One region of the Paenibacillus sp. MZ03-122A genome, then DNA from elsewhere that is predicted to be linked to it. Evidence: riboswitches for the same ligand, from Rfam matches in the RefSeq annotation. Region 1 holds a riboswitch; the other holds the start of a gene.
What was found. A riboswitch is a leader RNA that binds a small molecule or an ion and turns the genes downstream of it on or off. The one in region 1 is predicted to bind FMN.

Region 1 (11,200 bases):
AAAAGACAAGCGAAGCGATTGAGCTGATCGGGAGCTTTTTTAGCTTGGCGAAGCTGGAAGCTAACGATACAGACATTCCACTAACCCGACTGGAGGTGGGAGAACTGTGCAGACGCAGCATTTTGGAGTTTTATGATCTGCTGACCGCACAGGGGTTTACTGTGCACATCGAGATCCCGGAGCATCCTATTCATGCCTTGGGGAACGAAGGAGCGATTGGGCGGGTGCTGAACAATCTGATCTCGAATGCCATTCGCTATGGGGCAGATGGACGGACGCTGGGTCTGGCTCTATTGGAACAGCAGGATACAGTGTGTATAGAAGTATGGGATCGTGGCAAAGGCATACAGGAATCTGAGCAAGATAAAGTTTTTGAACGCATGTACACACTGGAGGACTCCCGCAATAAGGCGGTACAAGGCAGCGGACTGGGCCTTACGATTGCCAAACGTCTGGTTGAAACGATGAACGGAGAAATTCAATTGACTAGTAGACCTTATGAGCGGACAGTCTTCTCTTTTACATTGAAGAAAATCAACTATTAATCGAATTCAGCATTTTGCATAATTCGATTTGTGCTCAACTTAATAAATTTGTAAGAATCACGAAAGAAAAATGAACATTTCGCCCTTTATCCTTGAATTATCAGCAGTATACGAAGGGAGAACACCCATGACTTACGTAATACGTACACATCAGTTGACCAAGGCCCTGAAGGGCAATGAAATTGTATCGGGAGTCAGTATGAATGTGCGCAAGGGAGAAACCTATGGCTTTCTCGGCCCTAACGGGGCAGGCAAGACAACGATGATGAAAATGATTACGAATTTACTCAAGCCGACTTCGGGTGAAATTGAATTATTCGGTGAGAAATTAACGCCAAAATCGTATCATCTGCTCGGACGGATGGGTTCGATTATTGAATACCCGATTTTTTATGACAGGCTGACGGCACAGCAAAATCTCGAACTTCATTGTGAATACATGGGCTACTATAATAAGCAGGCTGTTCGGGATGCCCTAGAATTAGTGAATTTGCGAAATGCGGATGACAAGCCAGTAAAGGATTTTTCGCTGGGAATGAAGCAACGTCTTGGGATTGCCCGCGCTATTGCAACTAAGCCAGAGCTACTCATTTTGGATGAACCCATTAATGGTCTGGACCCCGTGGGTATCAAGGAAATCCGCCAACTATTCCACATGCTATGCAAGGAATATGGGATGACTCTGCTCGTGTCCAGTCATATTTTAGCGGAAATAGAGCAGATTGCGGATACGGTAGGCGTGATTAATCACGGACGACTGATTGAGGAAGTATCGATGGAGCAGGTGCGGGAAACCAATACGGAATATATCGAATTTACGACCAACGATTGTAAAAAAGCGACCTACGTCCTCTCCCATCATCTGAATCTGAATAATATAAGGGTACTAAATGAACAGAGTATACGTATTTACGATTCAAATGTACCGCAGAAACAAATTACGAAAACGCTCATTTTAAATGATATAGAGGTGGATTCCATTCATCAGAAAAGCAGCACGCTGGAAGACTACTTTTTGCGCCTGTTAAACGGAGGTGATCTCCATGCTTAAATTGATGCAGTTGGAGCTGAAAAAATTTCATCTCGCGGGTTATATCCGATCAGCACTGATTGCCAATGCATGCATTCTTGGGCTGCTCTGTATTATCGCGCTGGACAGTCAAAGTGAAGGAATACCCGAATTCACACAGTACACTCAACTCTTGGATCTAATAGACAATTTTGTGAGAGCAACATTTATTGTATTTTCCTCCGTTTTGCTATGCCGCTTTATCGTCGGAGAATTTAAATCCAAATCGATTACGATCTTGTTCATGTACCCGATTCACCGTCAAAAGCTGATGATCGCCAAGCTCTTGGTTGTGCTGCTGTTTACATTCTTGTCTATTATTATTTCGGAAATAATCATTACGGCTGCTATTCATCTGCTCAACCAGTTTGTCTTGATTGTACCGGATAACCTTACTCTTTCCATACTGGGACAACAATCAGCACGGACGCTGATCAATGCCGTTGCTACCAGCTTTATGGGATTGGTTCCGCTGTATATGGGGATGCGAAGATACTCTGTACCCACCACCATTGTGACCTCAATCCTGATTGTAGCATTGCTTTTCTCCAATAATAACGGTGCTCCACTTAGTTCCATAGCCCCCGTGCAAATTGGCTTCTCTCTACTAGGAATGCTTGTGGCTTATGCGGCGATTCGACGTATTGAGTATAAGGATATTACCTCGTAATATGTAATTTCGTAGAGCGCTTTCAAAAAAAAGATGAAAATCATTGTTAGATATACACACATTTTTCACTGGACTTCATTCTAAAACAGGTATATCCTATAGGAGAAATTAAAAACGGAATAAGGATCTTCGGGGTAGGGTGAGATTCCCAACCGGCGGTATGGCTCATGGAGCTAAGCCCGCGACTCTGTATCTGGCAACAGGATACGGACTGATTTGGTGAGATGCCAAAGCCGACGGTAAAGTCCGGATGGAAGAAGATCGAAATATCAACATGCCGCGAAGTGGATGAATACTGCGTTATTAGTTTTGCAGCAACTTCATTTAACTTGCATAAAGCGGCAAGTTTATTTGATCAACCCCCGTCTTGCATGGCCTTTCGCCATGGACGGGGGTTTTTGTGCCACCGGTCCTGTATTCGCAAGGAGCTAATTGAGTATGAGTCAATCTTCTACTGTACTAACATCCAAAGGTTTTGATCGTAGCTCCCACATGAAAAGCGGTTTTTGGCTGGTCGCAATTGGAGCAGCCTTGTGGGGCGCAGACCCGCTTTTTCGTATTATTTTGCTAAAGTCATTTACTTCAACACAAATTGTACTTATGGAGCATGTGCTGCTCTTCCTCGCTCTGACACCGATGCTGTGGAAGCATCGTGAGGAACTCAAAGCGGTACGGCTTCGTCAAGTTTTCGCTATTTTATTTGTCTCGTGGGGCGGCTCGGCTCTGGCCAGCGTGATTTTCACTATGGCACTCAGCAATGGCGATTTGAATGCTGTACTCTTACTCCAGAAGCTTCAACCCTTGGTCGCTATTGTTCTAGCCCGTATTATTTTAAAGGAAATGTTGCCGCGTCATTTTGGAGTATTAATTGTAGTCGCTCTGTTCGGGACGTATCTTCTGACCTTCGGTTGGTCACTCCCCTTCGGACATGTTCGTGATTTTGTTCAGTTTGGTAGTCTGCTTGCACTCGGTGCAGCAGTTCTGTGGGGCGGTTCGACAGTCATGGGAAGTTACTTGCTTCGTTCAATGAAATATGAAACAGTAACCTCCCTCCGCTTCATGGTGGCGCTCCCTCTGCTGATTGTCCTCACCTCTGTAGAGCATGCGCCATGGAATATGCCTGCCGGTACATGGGCGAGCGCAGCTGTGATTATCAATCTGCTATTGCAGGCATTGCTTCCGGGCCTTCTCAGCTTGCTGCTGTATTACAAAGGCTTAAGTACGACCAAAGCGTCTTATGCTACGATGGCAGAACTGAGCTTTCCCATGGTTGGTGTCGTGATTAACTGGATCGCATTTCAGCAAATTGTCACTGTAGCGCAATTGACTGGTTTTATGCTCATCTGGATTACGCTCTTTATGATTTCACGTCAGCAAAAAAATTAACAGTTTAACGTCCCTTTCATGACTCATCCAAGCCAAATCGTGAAGATGCTTTTGCATCTCCGATTTGGCTTTTTTATATATTCGTATTTATATAAAATACAGTTCTTTAGACCTATCTTTCAGAAAAAGTGTCTAAAACATGTAATTATTCTTCGTTTCTCAAAGATTACATCTATAAAATTAGTCGGTTTCTGTCGAATAAAAGAATGTAGTGATCATCAGACACAGAGGAGCAAGAGCTATGACTAAAACAAAACAAACAGTTCCGTGGTGGAACAAGTTTCTCAAACAGTTTTATTTAATGAGGACAAGATTAATAATATCTTTTTTGGCTGTGTTATTGATTCCGAGCGCACTTATCGGGTACTTTTCCTATCAGGGGGCTACAACACAACTCAGTCAGCAAATGGGCGGTTCCGTATACACGAATCTGTATTTGATCCGGAGCAATGTCAATCAGTATGTAGCACCTATTATGAAAGACCTGGACGTGCTTACCACTGAAATCAATTCTGATTCCATTGGTACCAACCAAGAGGCCCTTCAGAAGAAGTTGGATGTCATCGTCAAGGCTCATCCCGAGCTAGATGCCGCGCTTCTCGGTAATGCGAAAGGGCAATACATACGTTCGCCGAAAAAACAGGAGGCCGATTATGACCCCCGGGAGAGAAAATGGTACAAAAATGCGATGCTGGAAAAGGGCAAAGTATTCGTCGGTGTTCCAGTTGCCAGCGTCACGACAGGGAATTTAGTCGTTAATATATCGGGAACGCTGGAGGACGGTGAAGGAGCTGTTGCATTGGCTTTGAATCTGGACAAGATGGGTGAAAGTCTGCAGTCTGTTAAGATTGGTGAACGCGGAGGACTCATTATTGTTGATTCTGAATATAAAGTTGTATCTGGGACTGGAACAGCCTTTAACAAGACAGGCAAAAAACCGGCTGACGCCATAGAGGGACTTCCCGAAGTGGCGACAACCGTCGAAAACGATACTCCTTCCATGTCGCAAATTCAATTTATGAATCGAGATATGCTGGCCTTTACACTTAAGGACCCTCTCACCGGATGGAGCATTGTCGCACTGTCGGATCTGGAGGATTACAGTGATGCAGCCCAACCGATTCTGAAGCAAAGCCTGATTGTGATTGTCATTTCCATACTTGCCGCTGCGATCATCATTGTGCTTATGGTCCGCTCGTTCTTAATTCCGCTGCGCAAGCTGCAAGCAGGAACACGCATCGTCCGTGACGGAAATCTGACCGAACGTGTTAACCTATCCAGCAAGGATGAGTTCGGCGAACTGGCACAGAATTTTGACCAGATGACGCATTCCTTGCATACGATGGTTTCCGAGGTCAATCAAACGTCCTCCCGACTTGCTTCCTCTTCTCTGATGATCAAGGAAAGCACAGAGCAAACGACGGAGTCCGTACAACACGTAGCGGAAACGGTTATGGAATCCGCAGAAAATGCAGCCACCAGCGCCGAGGCATCCGAGCAAACCGCTAATGCCGTTGAAGAAATGGCCAAGGGTGTCAGCACCATTGCCGAATCAGCAAGCTCCATCGTGGATTCAGCAGGACAAACCGAGCATGATGTAGCTCAAGGCAGTCAAATGATCAGCCATGTGCGGACACAAATGGACCGTATTCTGGAAGCTGTAAGCCAAACGGCTAGCCTGATGGATGAGCTATCCCAGCTCTCAGACGATGCGAAGCAGATGAATACAGCTATTGCCGCCATTGCCAAGCAAACCAATTTGTTGTCTCTGAACGCGTCTATTGAAGCTTCCAGAGCTGGCGAAGCCGGGCGTGGATTTGCCGTAGTCGCTATAGAGGTACGCAAGCTGTCTGAGCAATCCAAGGAAAGCGCAGATTCCATCAGTCAGATCATTACTCAGATGCTCGATTTGATTCAACGCTCCACCGCTACCATGAACGGTAATGTTCGTAACCAGGTAGGTGAAGGATTACGTATTAGCCAAGATGCAGAAGGTGCATTTACGAATATTGAACGCTCTACATCTCATATTGTGGAACAAATCCAAAGTGTGTCCGCTGCGGCTGAACAAATCTCAGCCAGTACAGAGGAAGTTTCGGCTACTGTCACCCATTTGGCAAGTCTGTCTCGCAATTCGGCGGACAGTTCGCAGACAACCTCTGCTGCCGCTCAGGAGCAAATGGCGGCCATGGAGGAAATCGCATCTTCGTCTCAGGAGTTGTCCAACATGGCCCAGGATTTGCAACAGCTGGTTAAGCGATTTAAGATTTAAGTTACACATCGTATCGTTGCAATTTCATGCAAGTAAGAATGAGCGGCAGTACATCTAATGACTAACAAAAGCCTTCGTCCGTATGCTAGTTACGGGCGAAGGCTTTTTCCATGTGAGTACTTGGGGTGATTTCTCTTGTTTACTTATAGGGTCATCTGACCGGTTAACTGACGGCGTCTATCTCCTTCGGGGTCGTGCTCCATTTTAATATCCTGATGGAAAATAGCTGTAGTCCGCTCTTCCCTGTCGTACATCGGCCAAGCCTCCTCGGACAGCACAGGCTTCCCATCACGTGCAAAAGCAACCCATGCCTGCTGCATAGCTTGAGCGAGCTTCTGCATCGACGGTTGAATCTCTAATCCAAGCTTACCTAGCAGCTCCAGATTATCGAAAACAAACGCAATTTCGGCACCGTGAACCGCTTGTCCAAAGGTAGGATGTCCCGGCAATGTCCAATCAAAACGATACATCCATACAGGCGCATGCGCCGACTGCGCAACAGCAAGAGCCAATGCAGGACGCCAAAAAAATAGATCAGTCAACATTTGTGCCTGTCCCTCAATCGTAACAGGAAATGGTTCTATCAGGTCGCCGATGTCTGACATGCCCGTCATCATTTCCAATGCCTGACTCGCTGTTGACTTGTTCATTAGATGGGATTCTTTTCGGATGAAATAGGCCCCCTCATGCAAGTTCGTTCCAATCAAAACGGATACCTGCTTTGCTGAACCTTGCGCGATTGCAGACAGCGGTTCATCTGGCAAGGTCACACCGTCCACGACGGGTTGATAGATCATCGCCATCCCTGGTCCGATGACTTCATGCGTCTTCGCCATAGCTAGCATCAGCGCATCTGTCGGCAGCGTAAACAACCGTTCTGGATGCTGAGTGTCCACACCCAGCTGCTGCAGATACACAGCCGTCACTTGTTCGGCCTGTGAAGTTGGCAATACCTGCGACGCACCGCTCTGCAAAATCGCACGCTGGAACAGTCCCTCAGCGGATGGCATCGCCAATAAAGCGGCAATACTCATCGCGCCTGCCGATTCACCGAACACCGTTACTTCGTCCGGGTTACCGCCAAAGGCAGAGATGTGATCCCTAACCCATTCCAGCGCAGCGATCTGATCCAGCAGTCCCGCATTAGAGGTCAGGCCATCTCCCTTTGGAGTCAGATGCAAAAATCCTAACGGCCCCAATCGATAATTGATCGTAACAACCACAACATCGCCATTCTTCGCCATGCGTTCCCCGTCATATAAAGGTATAATCCCGGACCCCGTGACAAAGGCACCGCCATGAATCCACACCATCACCGGACGTCCCTTCTCAGGAGCCTTCGAAGCAGGTGTCCAAATGTTCAGGTATAAGCAATCCTCTGACTGCTCAGGCGGTTCCACCAGATTTCCAGTCATACTTTCAGCGGATGGCATAGGTTGCGGACAGATTGGCCCAAAACTCGTCGCAGCCCGTACACCCTCCCAAGACTCCAAAGGCTGGGGCGCATGAAAACGTAGTTTTCCAACAGGAGGCTGTGCATATGGGATACCTCTCCATACATGATATCCATTCCCCGTTTCCCCACGTAATTGACCTAAACGAGTATGTACCGTAATACTCTCCATCATGAAGCCTCCTTTATTTCGTATCTTCAACACAACGGTATAATATCAATCTTTACATATCTCTATTATACCCTTTGCACACGGCCAAACCAAAAAATACCGGAAGCACTTTTGCGCTCCGGCATTTTTATAAACAAGATAGGGAAATAGCGATTAATCCCGAACTTCTTCTTTGGGAATCAACTTGTAAATTTCTTCGCTTTCCATAGAGTCAATTAGTCGGTCTAGCCACTTGTAATAAGCGACGGCCTGCTTCATTTTCATACGATCTTGCTGAAGAATCGCCTTAAATTCCTCGTACTCTTCACCCTGATTCATCAATCTGTCCAGCTCATCAATGGCTTTGCGCAACACCAGTAAATTTGTTTCTACCGCTTTTCTCCATTTAATAGCGAAGAAATCAGTGAAGGTTTGATGCCAGTCATATTCGACTTCATACAAGTCTTTGCGTGAGCCCTTGCTCCAAACCTTATTTACCATTTTCAGATCCAGTAATGTTCGAACTCCTGTACTCATGCTCGTTTTGCTCATTTCCATTTCACGGCCCATCTCGTCCAGCGTCATCGGTTTATCCGCAAAGAAAAGCAAACCGTATAAATGCCCCGCAGACAAAGTGATCCCATACAGGTCCATGTTTTTACCTATAGCTTCTATAACACGTTTGCGAATTTTTTGCAGCGAAGCCTGCTGCTCATCACCTAACTGGTACAAGCTCATGCTTGCAACCTCCTAATTTTAGAGCATTTTGCACAACCTAGTATGAACGATTTACCCGTAAAAGATTAGCTTTGACGCAATGTATGAAATCTTTCAATAATAAATGAAATGTTTCAAAAACAAAGCTTCTGTCTATATTACAACAGCATGGATCGTTCAAAATCATAATTCGCAAAATTGCTAATGATAGTAAACTTTTAAAATTATGGATATACATAAATCTTTTTCTTATGGTTATATTTCATTGTCTATTTTAAAAAAAGCACTATCGGTTGTAAAGTTCCGAATGTTTGAGCATTCTATAGAACGAAGGAGCATATCAAAGGAAACTTTGTACAGTTTTTTCTGTACGTACTTTATGAACAGTTTTTTTGTTTGAAATGTAAGCAGTGCTTCTGTTACAATTAATTTTGTCATTAACCGTTCAGGATGTTCAGAATTATGATTTTTATACTCAATCCTTAATGCAACAAGGGGTTAATACCAAGCAAAGTATAGAAAGAAGAGGTGTATGTATGACGATTTTGGAAGTCAAAAATGTCAGCAAACTCTTTGGTCCTCACGCAGAGCAAGGTGTTCCGCTCCTGGAGCAAGGCTGGGGCAAGGAAAAGTTGGCCAAAGAAAAACAGATTACTGTTGGTGTCAATAAAGCCAACATGGAAATTAGGCAAGGTGAAATTTTCGTAATTATGGGGCTATCGGGCAGTGGCAAGTCCACTTTGGTGCGAATGCTAAATCGCTTGATTGAGCCTACCTCCGGTGAAATTCTGGTCCACGGCAAAGATCTCCGTAAGATGAACAAAGAACAACTTCGCGAAGTTCGTCGTAAAACCATAAGCATGGTTTTTCAAAAATTCGCCCTGTTCCCACATCGGACTGTATTAGAAAATGTAGAATATGGTCTTGAAATTCAAAAGGTAGAAAAAGCACAGCGTCAGGAAAAGGCGCAACAAGCGCTGGAACTGGTTGGTCTTAAAAACTGGGGCGATAAAATGCCCGATGAATTGAGTGGCGGTATGCAGCAGCGTGTCGGCCTGGCACGGGCGCTGGCTAATGACCCTGAAGTGCTCCTGATGGATGAAGCGTTCAGTGCATTGGACCCTCTCATTCGCCGTGACATGCAGGATGAGCTGTTGGAACTTCAAGATAAAATGAAGAAAACAATTGTGTTTATCACCCATGATCTGGATGAAGCGTTGCGGATTGGTGACCGGATTGCCTTGATGCGAGACGGTGCGGTCGTACAAATCGGTACACCGGAAGAAATTATGATCCAACCGGCTAACTCTTATGTAGCCCGCTTCGTCGAGGATGTGGATCTGTCCAAGGTATTGACGGCTGCTCATGTCATGCTTCGTCCAGAAACCATCACCATGGATCGTGGTCCGCGTGTGGCTCTGGAATTGATGCGGGAGCGTGGGATTTCCAATTTGTTCGTCATTGACCGTACTAAAAAGCTACTGGGTGTTATTAACGCCGAGGATGCTGTTCATGCACTGCGCAATAATTTGAAAATTGAAGATATTTTGATTACTGACGGACCGCAGGTTGCTGCCGAGACTGTCATTAATGATTTGTTTGAAATTACAAGCTCGTCCAAGGTGCCGCTGGCTGTGGTCGATGACAAGCAAAAGCTGCTGGGCGTTATCGTCCGTGGAGCATTGCTTGGCGCACTTGGTGGAGATGTTACCACTACAAAGGAGGTGAATGCCCATGATACCGAAACTGCCAATCGCTGAGTGGATTCAATCCATTGTCGACTGGATGGGTATTCATCTGGCTGGATTGTTTAATGTTATTTCTTCTATTATAGAAGCTGTAGTAGGCTTTTTCTCAGGCCTGTTCATGCTTCCGCACCCTCTGGTGTTCATCGTGATCATCGGGATTATCGCCTTTATGATCGGGCGGGTTCAGCTTACGCTGTTTACTGTCATCGGCTTCCTGCTGATTGATAATCTTGGCTATTGGAGTGAAACAATGAATACGCTCGGACTGGTCATCACGTCTGCGCTCGTATCCATTGTTATCGGGATTCCCATCGGGATCTGGTGTGCATACAGTAAATCCGCATCCCGCATTATCACGCCTTTACTTGATTTTATGCAGACGATGCCTGCGTTCGTGTACTTGCTCCCAGCGGTTACCTTTTTCAGCCTGGGTGTTGTACCTGGTGTTATCGCATCTGTTATCTTTGCTATCCCCCCAACCATTCGCATGACTAACTTGGGGATTATGCAAGTATCAGGTGAGCTGATCGAAGCCTCAGATGCTTTCGGTTCAACCTCTGCGCAAAAGCTGTTCAAAGTTCAGCTTCCACTGGCATTGCCTACCTTAATGGCTGGTATTAACCAGACGATTATGCTGTCACTATCCATGGTTGTTATTGCTTCCATGATCGGTGCAGAAGGCATCGGTGCTGTTGTATACCGTGCTGTGACACAGCTGCAAATCGGTAAAGGTTTTGAAGCCGGCTTAGCTGTTGTCGTTCTGGCTATTGTGCTTGACCGTTTTACGCAAAACCTGTTTAAACCTAGGCAAAAAGGCAAAAGCCGCGTATCCAGCAAGCAAAAAGTATGGATTACTTCTGCAGTTACAGCTGTCATTTTGATCGCTGGTGCTTCCCAATATTTTATTGGTACAGATCATTCCGCATCTGGCAAAGGTAACGCTGCTGCCAACCCGGTTGGCGAAGAAGTCGGTTACAAAATTATCGGTATTGATGCCGGGGCAGGCATTATGAAATCGACTGCCAAAGCAATTCAAGACTACAATTTGTCTGATTGGAAGCTGGTTGAAGGTTCCGGTGCAGCTATGACGGCCACACTGGACAAAGCCATTAAAGCGAAAAAACCGATCATTATTACAGGTTGGACTCCTCACTGGATGTTCAACAAGTATGATCTCAAATATTTGGAA
Region 2 (11,200 bases), on a different contig from region 1:
CTCGGATTTTTTGAAATCCGGCTGGAATCCATTGGTGGACTCGGCGCTAATCTGGCTGGCAAAATGTTGGCCGAAACCGGGGTGCTTGGTCTGGGGCTAAATGCTTCAAATTTTTCGTCCTACGGTTCGGAAAAAAAGGGAACTCCGGTTAAAAGCTTCGTCCGCTTCTGTGAGCCGGAGGTCGATATTCGGGATCACAGTCCGATTGAGCAACCGCATGTGGTAGGCATTTTCCATGAAACGTTATACAAAACGGTAAATGTAATCAGCGGACTGCCAGCGGATGGGATTGTAGTGGTTAATTCCACGCGTCCAGCAGAAGAAATACGGGCTGATTTGGGACTGGTATCCGGTACATTGGCGGTGGTGGATGCGATGGGTATCGCACTGGAAGAGCGAACCAAACTAAATACGTCCATGCTCGGTGCCTTGTTCCGTGTCTGTGATTTCCTGGACCCGGAAGCGATGAGATCGGTTATACGCAGTACCTTTGAAAAGAAAAATCCGCTGTTAGTGGAACCTAATCTCCGTACATTTAACCGTGGTTATGAGGAAATGGAACTGCACGTATATCCAGTTACTGATGACGCAGAGGATCGGGTTTTTGAACGTCCTCAGCCATTGATGGGATACGAAACGCAACTACTGGGGGGCGTTATTGCAACTCAGGGAAACAGCATGACGAGAGATGTTAGTGGTTCACGTCAAGGGTATGTACCTGAATATGAAGCTGATAAATGTACCCATTGTGCCAAGTGTGATTCGATTTGCCCGGATTACTGTTTTGTATGGGAAGAGCAAGCTGACAAACGCGGAAGAATGATGCCATTTTTGCAAGGGATTGATTACCAGTATTGCAAAGGATGTCTGAAATGTGTAGATATTTGCCCATCGGGGGCATTAAGCTCGCGTCGTGAGCAATGGGGATGGGCGGAACAGAATCGAGTTGCCCACCAATTTCCGGTATATGAAGGAGGGCGTGCGTAATGGCAAAACTGGAGGAAGAACTCAAACAGACAGGCGCCGCGCAAGTGACAACGTTCGAATCCGGTAATGAAATGGCAGCTACGGCGGCTGCGCAGATTAATTATCATATGATGGGATATTTCCCGATTACTCCATCTACTGAGGTAGCGCAGTATTTGGATCAGATGAGAACGAGAGGTCAGCATAATATTAAGCTGGTTGCAGCAGACGGAGAACACGGATCGGCAGGGATTTGTTATGGAGCTGCCGCAGCGGGAGCGAGGGTTGTGAACGCCACTAGTTCGCAAGGTTTCCTGTACATGCTGGAGCAGTTACCTGTTCAGTCAGGTACCCGTTTTCCAATGGTTATGAATCTGGTGACACGAGCTGTCAGTGGTCCCCTGGATATTCGCGGGGATCATTCGGATCTGTACTATGGTTTGAATACAGGCTGGGTCATTTTGACGGCAAGTACACCACAGGCTGTGTATGATATGAACATCATGGCACTAAAAATCGCAGAGCATAGCGATGTTCGGCTACCTGTAATGGTTGCATATGACGGTTTTTATACGTCCCATCAAAAACGTAAAGTGCAATATTTTGCAGATGCTGAGACCGTGCGCGGTTTTGTAGGTCCTAACCCGAACTTAAATTATCCGAATATTACTGATTTTGATCATCCTGTTACCGTAGGTGCGCATATGAACGGTGATGACCTGACGAATAATCATGTTCAGCTGTCCGAAGCACTGAAGCTGTCAGAAGGAGTATATGAGCAGGTAGCAGCAGAATATGCCGCTTTATCCGGTCGGGAATACCCGATTTTAGATCTGTATCAAATGGAGGATGCTGAGGTCGCGGTATTCCTGTTGAATTCGGCGGCTGAATCGGCTAAGGATGTGGCGGATCAACTCCGTGCGCGCGGGATTAAAGCTGGTGTGATACGTCCGAATATCATCCGACCGTTCCCAGCCGCACAACTGCGGGAAGCCTTACGTGATGTCAAGGCGCTGCTGGTAGGTGAACGTGCAGACTCGTATGGGGCAGACGGCGGGAATTTAACGCATGAAATTAAGGCGGCCTTGCAGGAGGACCCACTGAATCGGACACTCGTGTTGAGCCGTATCTTTGGCTTGGGCGGCAAGGATTTTTATGCGGAAGATGCAGAGGCGTTCTTCCAGCTTGCGATTGAGGCGGCAGAGGCCGGACGAGCGGAGAAGCCCTTTGATTATTACGGAATTAATCCGGGTTCACCGGACAAGGTGATGCCGCAAGTTATGCAGCCGCCACGTGGCAATGCATACCGTACGGGCCTGATTCAGGTTACGCCAGACGAGGCGACCGGGAAGCTCAAAGTCAAGGTACCACCCCTGCGGTCGTTGACAACCAAACCACGCCGTCTTACACCAGGTCACGGGGCTTGCCCAGGATGTGGGGCATTATCTGCGCTGGAACTGTTTTTCAAAGGTATTGAAGGGGATATTGTCGTTCTGTTCCAGACAGGCTGCGTATATGTGACGACGACAGGGTATCCATATACATCACACAAACAACCGATGATCCACAATCTTTTTCAAAACGGGGCCGCTACACTTTCAGGAGCGCTGGAAGCTTATATGGAAATGAAGCGCCGTAATGAAATTGAAATGTCGGACGATCCGACCTTTATCATGATCAGTGGTGACGGTGGGATGGATATAGGTATGGGTTCTGCGATTGGTGCGGCTCTGCGTAATCATAAGCTGATCATGCTGGAATATGATAACGAAGGGTACATGAATACAGGTTCACAGCAATCATACTCCACTCCGGTTGGTCACATGACCAGTACGTCGGGTGTAGGGAAAATGCAAAAAGGAAAGCAAGGACATCACAAGGATACCGTGCAAATCATGGCTGCTTGTAATATTCCGTATGCTTTTACAGCAGCTGAAAGTCATCCGCAGGATATGCTGCGCAAAGCAGCCAAGGCTCAATGGTATGCGAACAACGTGGGTACAGCCTATGGTAAGATTCTGTGCGCCTGTCCGCTGAATTGGAAATCCGAAGACAGACTGGGCACCAGCATTGTGGGCGCTGCAGTCGAGTCTTGTTTCTTTCCTTTGTACGAAATAGAGCAAGGCGGTACGACGATTACGTACAATCCGGAAGACAAGGGAAAACGGATTCCAGCTGCTGAATGGTTGAAATTAATGGGTAAAACGAAGCATCTTCTTAAGGAGGAGGCTACGTTGGCTACCTTTGAGCAGGAGATTGAGCGTCGCTGGACTATTCTGAAAAAGAAACATGAAATTTCAGAGCTATAATTACGTTTTTTGCATAATCATCGATTAACATTGTTAGCCGCTGTTACTGTAGTGGTTCAATCAAGATTCTTTGCGTTTATTGCGCAAAGAATCTTTTTTGTCGTTTATGGGTTGAAGCATAAAAAAACAGGTAATGATTTCCGATATAGGAGTGGAGGCCTATAAGAGGCACTTTAAAAAGTTTTCTTCTGAATTTTAAGATGCAATGAGGTGCAGGTAATGATTAAGCTGAATACAGTTGAAATAATCGAAATTATAAAGAAGCAGATCCCTAAGGTTATGAACATCAAGCCAGTGGAGCTAAAGTTTACGGATGATTTTGGACGGGCTTCGTTGGCAGCGACAGAACACAAATTCACGCTGACGAACCAGCATTATTCTGCCAAGGTGATGGATTGCGTGTTAGAAACACAGGTACGCCCCATTTTAATGTGCGAAATTATTTATTTTCTGAAATGCGAGTTTATTGACGGACATGTTGATGTGCGACTGGATTATGAAGCATGTTCTGAGGAAGGACGGGGACCGGTTGCTTCAGCCGTAATTACCTTTGATCATGCAACAGAGTTGGGAGTCGAGGAACTGGCCGATCTGATTGACTTGGCGCTTCATATGAATGATAAAACCTGGTTTGAAGAACTCTCCAGCCAATATGTCAAAACCAAAGCAGGAGCTTCTATTAGATAACTTGCTTTTTTTAGAAGTCGGTGCTAATATACGTAACAAGTTTAATGTTAATTCAATTAAATAAGAGCAAGATCCTTCGGGGCGGGGCGAAATTCCCCACCGGCGGTGATGACATGTTTGTGGATCGTTTTTGTGAGAAACAGCATGGCTTAGTCCGTGACCCGGATGCTGAATGATCGGCAGAAGGTGGACCTGGTGCAAATCCGGGACCGACAGTATAGTCTGGATGGGAGAAGGATACGAAGCGCATGTACATGACGTGACATGTGCCGATTTTTAGCATACCCAATTGTGCGTACGGCTTATTTCGTTGTAGGACAGCATCGGGCGATAGCTTGCTTAAGCTTTCTTTTTGATGATGTTCAGAGCGTATTTGGTTGTATCCTCAGTCATGCTTTCTATTGGCAAACCTATGATTTCATGTCGTCTTAAGATGCATATGAACTGCGCTTGTATACTACAAATGTGACTCTCATCACCCCCATGACGGATTGAATCCGAACTGGGGTTTTTTTGCGCTTATAGCTGATGAGTTAGGGATAAACTGAAATGTAGTGGAAAGGAGTGAAGGCATGTTTACCGGATTGGTCGAGGAAGTGGGTCGCATTCAAACTATTTCCAAAAGCGGTGAAGCGATGGTGCTGGGGATTTCGGGTTCCGTGGTGTTGGGCGATTTGAAAATAGGAGACAGTGTCTCAGTGAATGGCGTTTGCCTGACGGCGATACAGATCGGTACGAAAGACTTTAAGGTTGATGTGATGCCGGAAACCTTTCGCAGCAGTAATCTGAAAGAGTTGAGATCAGGCAGCCGAGTCAACCTGGAGCGAGCGATGGCGGCGAGCGGAAGGTTCGGAGGACATATCGTGCAAGGACATGTGGACGGGACGGGAACGATTCGCGGGGTAACATCAGATCAGAATGCAGTTGTGTTCGAAATTGAGCCTAAAAATCAAACATTATTTAAATATATTCTTCTCAAAGGGTCAATCACAATTGATGGTATCAGCCTCACAGTCGCACAGCGTACGAGAGATACCTTTGCCGTATCCATTATTCCCCACACCTTATCCGAAACGGCCTTACAAGCCAAACGTGAGGGAGATACCGTCAATATCGAATGCGATATTTTGGGCAAATATGTAGAACAGCTTTTAAATTACAGAGGTGCAGCGGAGGCGGAGAGGGTAGAAGAAGCTCCTCTCAGTTTGGACTATTTGGCGAAACACGGCTTTGCCTGATATTGAAGGGTAAGCCTGTTTAGGAGCATTCGTGGCACAAGACATAAGGAGGAAAGTGTTATGGATAGAGATAGCCAAACAAGTGCAATGGCAAACGTCATAGAGCATGGCGAGTTGGAACATGATGAAGAGATTCGTTTGGATTCCATCGAAGCAGCGTTGGAGGACTTGAAAAACGGTAAAGTTGTTATTGTAGTGGATGATGAACAGCGCGAAAATGAAGGCGATTTTATCGCTTTGGCTGAAAAAGCGTCGCCTGAGGTCATTAATTTCATGATTACAGAAGGTCGCGGGTTGGTCTGTGTGCCAATCACACGACAAAGAGCCGAGGCCTTGGAATTGCATCCTATGGTAGAGCAAAATACAGATTTCCACGGTACTGCCTTTACGGTATCGGTAGATCATATGGAGACAACAACGGGTATTTCAGCGGCCGAGCGCTCCTTGACTGTACGCGCCTTGGCAGACGAAGCAGTCACAGGCAGTGATTTCCGCAAGCCTGGTCACATGTTCCCGCTGATTGCTCGCGATGGTGGTGTCTTGCAGCGTGCGGGTCACACTGAAGCGGCTGTTGATCTGGCCCGACTCAGTGGCTTCAAGCCTGCTGGGGTCATTTGCGAAATTATAAAGGAAGATGGCTCAATGGCCCGCCTGCCTGATCTGGCAGTGGTCGCCAAGCGACATCAATTAAAGCTGATCAGTATTCAGCATTTGGTGGACTACCGTCGTCGTTTATCATTGTAAAAATACATCTCGGTTCCAAGTAAATCTGAAGTATTGTCCGAAGTCCCTAAATAATTAAACTAAGAGAGGTTGATTAAACATGGCACGTTTTCTAGAAGGTAATCTCGTATCGAACGGTTTAAAATATGGTATTGTGGTAGGCAGATTTAATGAGTTTATTACGAGCAAGCTGTTAAGCGGCGCAATTGACGCACTTCAACGACATGGTGCACAGGAAGATGAAATTGATGTAGCTTGGGTTCCGGGTGCATTTGAAATTTCACTGATTGCACAAAAAATGGCTGCAAGCGGCAAATATGATGCCGTAATTACGCTGGGTACGGTCATCCGTGGTTCTACTTCACATTATGATATCGTCTGCAATGAAGTGGCCAAGGGTGTGGCCGCGAGCAGTCTGAAAACGGGAGTGCCCGTTATTTTTGGTGTAGTGACTACAGAAAACATTGAACAGGCTATTGAACGAGCAGGTACGAAGGCTGGTAATAAAGGTTGGGATTCTGCATTGGCTGCGATTGAAATGGCCAATCTCGGCAAGCAATTTTAATTATAGGAATAGCTGAATAGAACGCTATAAACTGCAAGGTGAAAAAGGGATTGGATTGTTAAGCAAGGCGATGACGTATATACTACAGAAAGAGGGATTGATAACGTAGAGCATAAGTGCTATAGGGAAAGGTATTGTTGAATGATGATTGGAGTAAGGCAGGGGGAAGCACATTGACAGTCGTAAATTACAAGCTGGAAACATTCGAGGGTCCGCTGGATCTACTGTTGCATCTGATTGATAAAGCCGAGATCGACATTCAGGATATCCCGATTAGCGATATTACTGATCAGTATATGGCTTTTTTGCACAGTATGCAGGAGCTGGAACTGGACATTACGAGCGAGTTTCTGGTGATGGCGGCGACGCTCTTATCTATTAAGAGTAAATTGTTGCTTCCCAAGCCACCTGTGATGGAATATGACGATTTGGATTTTTATGAGGAAGAGGATTATGATCCACGTGAGGAACTGGTCCGCAAGCTGGTGGAGTATCGTAAATATAAAGGGATTGCTCGCCATCTAAGTGAACGTGAGTGGGAGCGGAGTCTAATTTATGGCAAGGAGCCAGAAGATCTAAGCGCATTCCTGCCTACTGAACCCGTAAATCCGGTGCATGGGCTGCATGCAAGCGATTTGGTCGCGGCCTTTCAGCGTGCTTTGCGCAAAGCAGAACGACGTACGACGGTAACTCGTGTTCATCGGGACGAAATTTCAGTCAAGGACCGTATCCGGCAAGTTATCGGAGCTTTAGAGATGGTGGGGAATGGAGGGCGGCTGCTGTTCTCCAAGCTGATGCATGAGGATATGTATCGGCATGAAGTGGTTGTGACCTTTTTGGCTATCCTTGAACTGATGAAAATGAAACAAATTTTCTGTTATCAGGAGAAGCTTTTCGATGATATTGTAATGGAGTGGAGAGGGGATTTACGGGTTAATGGATTATCTGAAGCTGAAATCAATTATTGAGGGACTGCTGTTTCTCGCAGGAGAGGAAGGGTTGTCCACCAAGCAGATCGCCGACATTGTAGAGCAGCAGCAAGAGCTGGTTGAACAGTGCCTGGAAGATATGAAGCAGGACATGGAGCAGGGAGGAAGAGGCCTGCAACTTGTCCGTATTGCCGGTCATTATCAGCTTGCAACTTTATCCGAACATGCATCTTACTTTGAAAAGCTCGCATACTCTCCGGCACGTGCCTCACTGTCTCAAGCTGCTTTGGAGACGCTGGCCATTGTGGCCTACCGCCAGCCCATTACAAGAGTTGAAATCGAAGAGATTCGGGGTGTCAAATCCGAGCGGGCCATACATACACTGGTCAACAAGGAGCTCATTGAAGAGAAAGGTCGAGCTGAAGCCATCGGACGGCCAATATTGTACGGAACGACGAAATCATTTTTGGATTATTTCGGTCTGGGCTCTTTGGCAGATCTACCACAACCGGAGTTGTTCGAAGATTCGGACAATTTGGAGGAAGAGACTCAATTATTGTTCGAGCGTCTGGAGAGCAGCCAGCCTGCAGCCAACGATCTGGATCTTGAATCCCAATAAAGTTCATCCGGATCTTGCGGCTCACTTATGTAAAATTTCAAATATACAGCCAGTCCTCAAGTAGTTAGAGGCTGGCTGTTGGTATTTTAAGATGCATGATTTTCCGGCGAACGGTCATACTATTTTTGCCATGATATTTATAGCAAAAAGGTAGGGAGGACTCGCCAGTGTGGAAATGGATCAGTATCGCCATCATCGTCGTTATATTACTTGTGCTGGCTATTCTGCTCTCTCGTATTCGATTGAAGCTGGATATTGCCAAACATGACAATGATGATCGGGCGCATCTAGAGATCAGATTTCTATACGGGATGATTAAAATAAATTACGATGTTCCGGCCATTCTCATAACAGGTTTGAAAAAAGGGCTTCTCTATCGGCTTGATCGCAACAAAAACATACATAAAACGGATGCTTCCGTGGATAGCGGCAATATTGATACAGAAAAAATCAAGCAATTTATATATGATATACGGGTTTTGCTCAAGGGAACAAAATCCTTCAATCGATGGTTGCGACATACATTGGCACATGTGACGATGTCCAAAATGGAGTGGTCCACCAACATTAGTCTTGCTGACGCGGCTTATACAGCTACCTCAACCGGTATTTTGTGGGGATTAAAAACGACCTTGATCGGTTTTGCTTCCAGCTTTGTGCGCATGGATTGTACTCCTAAGCTGTATGTTGTGCCGTATTGGGTGGATCGCTTGCGTTTTACCACCACTTTGAACTGTGAAGCAAACGTATCGCTCGGCTATTTAATTTTCTCCATGCTCATCTTATCTTACCGCATATGGCGCGTTCCGGGTGGACCCGAGGCATGGAAGCGGGTTTTTTTCAAAAAAAAATGAAGATCTTCAAGCTAGCAATGAAAGATAAACATTGAAATGTGGTGAAACTTAATCTTTCTGAACTTTGGGATTTCAGTGTCCTCCAGATTAAGGCATAACCGAATCGGATGACATACATATTTCCTTGAACCCCTGCGCACAATAGCGAAAGAAAAGGCAATCTACGCTTGAGATAAGCAAAGGAGGAATTAATCATGTCAGATCACCCGATTCAAGGGCTCATGCAAACCGCAATGGAAAACATCAAAGCCATGGTAGACGTGAATACGATTGTGGGAGACGCGGTGGAAACACCCGATGGTTCCGTTATTTTGCCAATCAGTAAGGTAGGATTTGGTTTCGCTGCCGGGGGAAGTGATTTTAACGTAGACGAAGAAGCACTTCATACTTCCTCGGCTTCGGGTAATCATAGCGGGAAGGAAGGTCATCCTTTTGGTGGCGGTAGCGGTGGTGGTGTATCTATTCATCCCATTGCTTTTCTGGTTGTTGGCAAACAGGGGGCACAAATCGTTCCATTGGACAATCAAACGCATCTGATTGAGAAACTCATTGACTCCACCCCATACCTGATTGATAAGGTTCAGTCTATCTTCCGGAATGCAGGCGGCAATGTGCAGACTCCACCCCCACAGGTACCTGTAGATATTAATATTGATCAAAGTAATTCTGGCCCGGCTTACTTGTAAAAGTCATTGGAAATGAAAAGCGTTCTCTCAGGAAGGTATCCCAAAGCCGAATATAGGCTAAGGAATACCTTCTTTTCTGCTTACACTTGGCCCTATCTCCGAATATACTGCCTTCCCCCAATGACAGCATGTATACGGTGACTGTATTCCTGATGGTACAAAGTATGCAGCGATAATTCATTTTTTCGATTTCCTTCGGTAGCGAACTGCGATAAGTAGATGAAGTCCGGATAAACCACTTCATTCGTCAAATAAGCAGATACCGTGGCTTCCGGCCGACGATGTTGATTCAGGGAATCGATAATACCCTTCGCCGGCAAGATGCCAATCCCATGTCCATAAAACAAGTCTTCCTTCAGCTTAACGACATTTTCTCCTTTCCATTCCAATGTATCAGATGACACATCCGGATTGTTGAAATACAGAATATCGCCAGGAGCTGCTTTATGACTCCCTTGCTGCTGTATGAGCCTGAGGTCACTGTCATAGTGCCAGTCATACAGCAGCATATCTGCAAAAATCCGATTAAACTCACTTTCCAGAATGGAATCCAGCACTCCTTTGTACAGCACAATAACCATAGCTGTTGCACATTCAAAAGCGTATTGATGACCGTTTAAAAAAATGTCTGTGATCCCCTCTGCCGGAGTGACACCTGCTTTAATCTGAAAACCACCCTTTTCCGTTAAATCCCAAAATTGCTGGTTGCAACGTGCGGTAGCAAAAGTGGCAAAGGATACACCGCTTCGATGCAATGCTTCTGCGGACTCTACAATCCGCGATCTTAAAATCATTTCAAACTGGAGACGCAGCATGATGTAACCCCCGATCCATATTTAACTTTGGTAACTAATATATATGTACTCGGGAGGGCAAGTTGCTTGGTTTATGCAGAAAGAAAGCAAAAAGAGAGCAGCTAATGGCTGTTCCGTAAAGGAATTTTCTGTTATAAAGGTGGACATACTTTGAACAGCTTGGACATAGAATGGTACAAGACTTGCTCAAAACCGGAGGAATCCAAATGTTTAAAAAAAAGCAACACATTCACGCGGACCACAGCCATTTCTTGAATAAGGCACGCGCATTTGTTTTGCCGCTGGTGGTTCTGCTTATTTTGTCATTGCCGCTTACGTTGCTGAGTCCACAGCCCGTTCGGGGAGCGATAAAAACAGAAGCAGCGCCGCCCGCAATAGGAACCCATGCACAGGCTGCTTCTTTAATTGATGTCACATCAGGAAGAATCATTTATTCTACCGAGGGTGACCGGGAGCTACGTATTGCCAGCCTGACCAAGATTATGACTGCAATCGTGGCCATTGAACATGGACGCTTGCAGGACCGGGTAAAGGTGAGTCCAACCGCGTATGCCAAAGAAGGGTCCTCGCTTTTTCTGCAAATGGGTGAACAAATGTCGCTGGAAAATATGCTGTACGGCTTAATGCTCCGTTCTGGTAATGATGCCGCTTCTGCCATTGCTGAGCATGTGGGGGGGACGGAAGAGGGATTTGTCCATTTGATGAATGACAAGGCGGTTCAGCTTGGGCTAAGCCACACACATTTTGCTAATCCTCACGGGCTGGATGCCGAGGGACATTATTCCTCAGCCAATGATATGGCCCTGCTT

Region 2: it holds a riboswitch for FMN, as region 1 does, so the genes downstream of both, ribE (riboflavin synthase) here and NLX74_RS16030 (DMT family transporter) in region 1, are expected to answer to the same signal.

What each region holds. Positions count from the first base shown of each region.
Region 1 covers NZ_JANAVI010000007.1:3,929-15,128, forward strand. The annotation lists gene NLX74_RS16015 (sensor histidine kinase) at 1-545, shown strand, start outside; gene NLX74_RS16020 (ABC transporter ATP-binding protein) at 673-1,596, shown strand; gene NLX74_RS16025 (ABC transporter permease) at 1,589-2,284, shown strand; FMN riboswitch at 2,406-2,550, shown strand; gene NLX74_RS16030 (DMT family transporter) at 2,723-3,670, shown strand; gene NLX74_RS16035 (methyl-accepting chemotaxis protein) at 3,912-5,942, shown strand; gene NLX74_RS16040 (carboxylesterase/lipase family protein) at 6,086-7,567, opposite strand; gene NLX74_RS16045 (GbsR/MarR family transcriptional regulator) at 7,721-8,284, opposite strand; gene NLX74_RS16050 (quaternary amine ABC transporter ATP-binding protein) at 8,800-10,023, shown strand; gene NLX74_RS16055 (glycine betaine ABC transporter substrate-binding protein) at 9,998-11,200, shown strand, end outside.
Region 2 covers NZ_JANAVI010000003.1:167,140-178,339, forward strand. The annotation lists gene NLX74_RS07925 (2-oxoacid:acceptor oxidoreductase family protein) at 1-987, shown strand, start outside; gene NLX74_RS07930 (thiamine pyrophosphate-dependent enzyme) at 987-3,275, shown strand; gene NLX74_RS07935 (IDEAL domain-containing protein) at 3,495-3,962, shown strand; FMN riboswitch at 4,031-4,204, shown strand; gene ribE (riboflavin synthase) at 4,535-5,200, shown strand; gene ribB (3,4-dihydroxy-2-butanone-4-phosphate synthase) at 5,261-5,944, shown strand; gene ribH (6,7-dimethyl-8-ribityllumazine synthase) at 6,024-6,488, shown strand; gene NLX74_RS07955 (segregation and condensation protein A) at 6,662-7,456, shown strand; gene scpB (SMC-Scp complex subunit ScpB) at 7,425-8,036, shown strand; gene NLX74_RS07965 (DUF2953 domain-containing protein) at 8,204-8,890, shown strand; gene ytfJ (GerW family sporulation protein) at 9,085-9,576, shown strand; gene NLX74_RS07975 (protein-glutamine gamma-glutamyltransferase) at 9,669-10,391, opposite strand; gene NLX74_RS07980 (D-alanyl-D-alanine carboxypeptidase family protein) at 10,598-11,200, shown strand, end outside.